Pararhizobium sp. A13: one gene and its partner. The protein of the gene in region 1 interacts with the protein of each later gene in a pairwise test. Links are inferred from orthologs where the notes say so. Each region holds a gene or a part of one and is shown on either strand. Other genes may lie near its edges.

Evidence for each region. The genes of interacting proteins can lie anywhere in the genome.
Region 2: the proteins of WI754_RS16145 (region 1) and WI754_RS00765 interact in binary tests that used the Escherichia coli proteins (3 or more experiments, as listed by UniProt). The link is inferred for Pararhizobium sp. A13 from one-to-one orthologs.

Annotation. Positions count from the first base shown.
Region 1 is NZ_CP149510.1:3,266,442-3,269,426, forward strand. It holds WI754_RS16145 (cysteine desulfurase family protein), read right to left. Parts: upstream 2,084-2,985; coding sequence 917-2,083; downstream 1-916. Other genes in the region: sufB (Fe-S cluster assembly protein SufB), read right to left, coding at 1-772; WI754_RS16150 (alpha/beta hydrolase), read left to right, coding at 2,311-2,985. UniProt on the Escherichia coli protein: Master enzyme that delivers sulfur to a number of partners involved in Fe-S cluster assembly, tRNA modification or cofactor biosynthesis. Catalyzes the removal of elemental sulfur from cysteine to produce alanine.
Region 2 is NZ_CP149510.1:154,231-156,926, reverse strand. It holds WI754_RS00765 (sulfurtransferase TusA family protein), read right to left. Parts: upstream 1,619-2,696; coding sequence 1,382-1,618; downstream 1-1,381. Other genes in the region: WI754_RS00770 (GTP-binding protein), read left to right, coding at 1-952. UniProt on the Escherichia coli protein: Sulfur carrier protein involved in sulfur trafficking in the cell. Part of a sulfur-relay system required for 2-thiolation during synthesis of 2-thiouridine of the modified wobble base 5-methylaminomethyl-2-thiouridine (mnm(5)s(2)U) in tRNA.

The DNA of each region.
Region 1 (2,985 bases):
GCAGCTGGTTTTCGTCGCGCTGCGGCGCCGTGCAGCCTTCGAGATAGGAAACGTAGGCACCTTCTTCCGCGATGATGAGGGTGCGCTCGAATTGGCCGGTGTTCTTCTCGTTGATCCGGAAATAGGTCGACAGCTCCATCGGGCAGCGAACGCCCTTCGGCACGAGGACGAAGGAACCGTCGGTGAAGACCGCGGAGTTCAGTGTCGCATAATAGTTGTCGGTCGTCGGAACGACGGTGCCGAGATATTTCTTCACGAGATCCGGATGCTCGCGGATGGCTTCCGAAATCGACATGAAGATCACGCCGGCCTTCTTCAGCTCTTCCTTGAAGGTGGTCACGACCGAAACGGAATCGAACACCGCATCGACGGCAATCCGCGAGGTCTTCACACCAGCGAGCATTTCCTGCTCGCGAAGCGGAATACCGAGCTTTTCATAGACCTTCAAAATTTCCGGATCGACATCGTCAATCGAGGTCGGGCCGGGCGTGCTCTTCGGCGCGGCGTAGTAGTAGATATCGTTGAAATCGATCTTCGGGTAGTTGATGCGCGCCCAGGTCGGCTCTTCAAGTGTCAACCAGCGCTGATAGGCGCCAAGACGCCACTCGAGCATCCACTCCGGTTCCTGCTTCTTCGCCGAAATGAAACGGATGATCTCTTCGGACAGGCCCTTGGGCGCCTTGTCCATCTCGATCTTCGTTTCAAACCCATATTTGTACTGGTCCACATCGATCAGGGCGACCTGATCGATTGTTTCCTGCACGGCAGCCATGTCGTTCTCCAATCTCGCCGGATACAAGGTCCGGCAGCTTGTCAGTACGATGCAATTTTCGTCGCACCGCTTATGTAATGGCTAAGGGGCGATTTTCACCCCGTTTGCCAAGCGGAAAATTGAATTTCCGCAATTTTATTGCCGTCAGGCGGCGGCACCCGAAAGCCTGCGGCGCGCCGCGACCTTTGCAAAGACCTCTGCACACCGTTCGATCTCGGCCCGCGTCGTAGACGACCCGATCGATATCCGCAATGCGCCCTGTCCCGGATCATGTCCCATCGCCGACAGGACATAGCTCTGGCCAACCTTGCCGGATGAGCAGGCCGATCCCGCCGACAAAGCGACGCCTTCCAGATCGAAGGCGATCTGGCCCGTCTCGGCTTTGAGTCCGGGCAAGGTGAAAAACGTCGTATTGCCGAGCCTCGGCCCGTCCTTGCCGTGGATGATGACATCGGGTGCTGCGGCGATCATGGCGTCCTCCAGATCATCGCGCAACGCCGAAACGGCCGTCATCCGCATCTCCAGCCCGTCGGCGGCGATACGAGCCGCCACCCCAAACCCGGCGATCGCCGCAGGATTTTCGGTGCCCGAGCGATGGCCCTTCTCCTGGCCGCCGCCGCGGATCAGCGCTGCCGGCATCAGGATTTCGCCGCGTGCGATCAGAGCGCCGGCACCCTTCGGCCCGCCGATCTTGTGCGACGAGACGATCAGGAAGTCAGCACCGAGATCTTCAATCGACAACGGCGTGCGGCCCGCGGCCTGCACCGCATCGACAACCAGAATACCGCCGGCCGCCTTGACGAGGTGCGAGACCTCGGTAATCGGCTGAGCGATGCCGGTTTCGTTGTTGGCGAGCATGACGGCGACCATCGGCAGGCCGGTTTGGCGGTCATGCGCCGCGAGCGCCGCTTCGAGCACCGCCAGATCCACCGTACCATTGGGCGTTACCGCGAGTTCGCTGATCTCGCTCCTGGCAAACCGGCCGCCCTCGCGAATGGCGGGATGCTCGATGGCCGAGATATAGAGGCGTCCGATTTTCAGCGGCGTCTTGCCCATGCGGAAATCGGACGTCAGCACCCAGTTGGCCGCTTCGGTAGCGCCGCTGGTGAACGTCACGCTGGCCGGCAGCGCACCGCACAATGTCGCAACATCGCGCCGGGCATTCTCGATCAGCGCGCGGATCTTGCGACCTTCGCCATGGACGGACGAGGGGTTGCCGGCAAGGTCGAGCGCAGACAAGCACGCCTCACGCGCAGCCGGCAAAAGCGGCGCGGTGGCATTCCAGTCCATATAAATGCGCGCTTCTCTCATGTTCCCTTGCCAAAGAATGACCGGTTGCCATGTTAAAGGCAGCGGCCGGTGCATTTTCCTTGAAATTTTCGCGTCGCTTGCCGTAAGAGACGACACTCGCCACGGAAAGACCGTGTCAAAGTTTTGAATGGTTCTAAACTACGTTCTAGAAAAGCTGACTGCTTTCGTCAAGACTGCTGAGGCCCCGGAACGCGTTTTTTAGTGCCATAAACATGCCCGGAGAGCCAATGCCCGAAATCATCTTCAACGGACCGGCCGGTCGCCTCGAAGGCCGCTACCAGCCGTCCAAGCAGAAGAACGCCCCGATCGCCATCGTCCTGCACCCGCACCCGCAATTCGGCGGCACGATGAACAACCAGATCGTCTACCAGCTGTTCTACATGTTCCAGAAGCGCGGCTTCACAACGCTCCGCTTCAACTTCCGCTCGATCGGCCGCAGCCAGGGCGAATTCGACCATGGCGCCGGCGAACTGTCGGATGCTGCCTCGGCACTGGACTGGGTGCAGAGTATGCACCCGGATTCCAAGAGCTGCTGGGTCGCCGGCTATTCCTTCGGCGCCTGGATCGGCATGCAGCTTCTGATGCGCCGGCCGGAGATCGAAGGCTTCATGTCGATCGCGCCGCAGCCGAACACCTACGACTTCTCGTTCCTGGCGCCCTGCCCGTCATCCGGCCTGATCATCAATGGCGATCTCGACAAGGTGGCTCCGGAAAAGGACGTCAACAATCTGGTCGACAAGCTGAAGGCACAGAAGGGCATTCTCATCACCCACAAGACCGTGCCGGGTGCGAACCACTTCTTCAACGGCCAGGTCGATACGCTGATGGCCGAGTGCGAGGACTATCTCGACCGGCGTCTGAACGGCGAACTGACGCCGGAACCGGCGGCCAAGCGCATCCGC
Region 2 (2,696 bases), 3.1 Mb from region 1 along the record:
CCTCTGCTGCACAGTGCGCGGCGAACTGGTCGATACGCTGGCTGATCTGATGGACCGGATGCAGACGGGCAAGATCAAGCCGCTGAAGCGTGTCGTCATCGAAACCACCGGGCTTGCCGATCCGGCGCCCGTGCTCCAATCGGTGATGGGCAATCCGGTCATTGCCCAGAGCTACCGTCTCGACGGCGTCGTCACGATCGTCGATGCGGTCAACGGTCTGTCGACGCTCGCCAATCACGAGGAAGCGGTCAAGCAGGTCGCCATGGCCGACAGGCTGGTGATCAGCAAGGTGTCGCTGGCGACGCCGGATGCGGTGGTTTTACTAAAAGCGCGCCTGAGAGACCTCAATCCGCGCGCGCCGATGATGGACGGCGATCTGCCCGAAGCAGGAAAGGCAGAGCTTTTCCATTGCGGGCTCTATGATCCGACGACAAAGATTGCCGATGTCGGCCGCTGGCTTCAGGACGAGGCCACGGCAGGTCACCACCACGACCACGGCCACGATCACCATCACCATGAGCCCTGCGATCACGGTCACGAACATCACCACCATCATCATGACGAGAACCGCCATGGCGCGGATATCCGCTCCTTCAGCATCGTCCATGACCGGCCGATCGATCCGATGGCGCTGGAGATGTTCATCGATCTCCTGCGCTCCGCCCATGGCGAAAAACTGCTTCGCATGAAGGCGATCGTTGCCATGTCCGACAATCCGGACAGGCCGCTGATCCTGCACGGCGTGCAGACGGTGTTCCATCCGCCGCAGCGTATGGCCGCCTGGCCGGACCCTTCCGACCGGCGCACCCGCATGGTGCTGATCACGAAGGAACTGCCGGAAGCCTTCGTGCGCGATCTCTTCGACGCGTTCACCGGCAAGCCACGCATCGACCGTCCGGACCGGCAGGCGCTGGAGGACAATCCACTGGCTGTGCCGGGTCTCAGGATGTAGCTTTCAGCGGCAAAGGGCTGGCATGTTTCTCGGGGCGGGTGAAGTCATCGGCAACATGCCAGGACCGGCGCCTCGGTCCAGCCGGCCCAGCCCGTGGGGACTTGGCGCCTCGCTCGGCTTTCACGTCCTGATCGGACTTGCGCTCCTCTTCGCCGTGGCGCCGCGCCGACAGGCCTCTCCGTTGCAGGATAGCGTCACCGTCGATGTCCTGACACAGCAACAATTCGACGCCGCAAACAAACCGCCCGTTGTTGAAACGGGCGTTGAGCCGCTGACCGATGTGCCATCCAGGTCATCGGTTGAAAACACCGTGCCTGATCTTGCCGCGCTGCCGGACACCTTACCGCGTCCAAAGGCCGGTGGCTTGATCCAGGCCACTCACCTGCGGTCCGCAAAAGTCCTGGCTGATCCGCGCAGCGCCAAGGTGCGTCAGGCCTTCTTGCGGATCACGAACCGATGGCTGGTCCCCATGGATTCGGATTGCTCCAAGCTATGCCCGTCCTCGTTGCAGAAATGCGGGATGTCGATGATTGCCAGCGGGTCGGTCGTCTCGACGATGATCAGCGTGCCGGGGGCAAGGGTTTTCATGCGCTTGCGGGTCTTCAAAACCGGCAAGGGGCATTTCAGCCCCTTGAGATCATAAATCAGGCTGTCCGCGTCGGGCATCAATTGCCCCAGAGCTTCCAGAACGGCCGCTTCTTCGGCTGCTGCTCGGCAACGACCTGCCCGGTCATGGGTGCGCTCCCGCTTGTGGCTATTGCCTGCGTCGCCGCTTCAACCGGCTTCTGTGCCGTTTCGGTGGCAGCGGGCTGAGCCGTGGCGACGGTTGCGGGTCGTTGGGCGGTATCCGCGACGGGTTTTTGACCCGCAGGTTGCTGACTTGCGATGTCAGAGGGCGCTGTGCCTACCAGCTCAGGTTTCCCCGCATCAGCTCTGTCTTTGGAGAATAGGCGACCCCAGAAACCCTTGCCGGCAGGCGCCTGTTCAGCAACGGCCACCGGTGCAGCCTCGGTTGTGGCGGTTGCTTGTGTCGCTGCTTCGACCGGCTTCTGTGTCGTTTCGGCACCAGCCGCCCGGGCCGTGGCGACTGCTGCCGGTTGCTGAGCGGCATCACCGGCGGCTGCGGCCACCGGATGCAGTTTCTGCGCATCATCGCCGTTGTTGGAGAACAGGCCCCCCCAGAAACTCTTCCTGGCAGCCGTCTGTTCGACCGAGGCCGTTTCGACCGGGCGCGGTAGCGGGTTTTCGGCCGGCACCGGCACAGTCTTGCCGTTGCGGGTGGACTTCTCCAACTCGGCCTTCTGGATTTCGATCGCCTTCTTGGCTTCTTCCAGTTCGCGGCGGCGGGCTTCCTGCTTTTCGAGGTCGGCGACCTTCATCAGCTTGCCGGCGTCGAGCGACGTGCCGGTTGGCGCGTAGGCCAGTTCCTTGCCGACGCGCTGCTTGGCAACGATCGCCTTGCGCTCGGCTTCGCTCGGCTCGTACCAGACCATGCCGTCGAGCTTCTTGATCGCCTTGGCATAGTCTTCATTGTATTTCTTGTTGTAGGCGGCGAGTGCTCCCTGCATGACCGCAGGCGTCGACATCGCCGGGCAGGGGCCCGTCGGGCTGAACTTGCCGTCGGTCTGCTGGTTGAAGACGTATTTCTTCTCGCAGATATTGACCTCGGGCGGACGCTTGGTGATCTCGAACTGGTCGTAGCCGGGCTTCAGCATGTTCCAGAAATCGATGTTCGGGCTGTTGC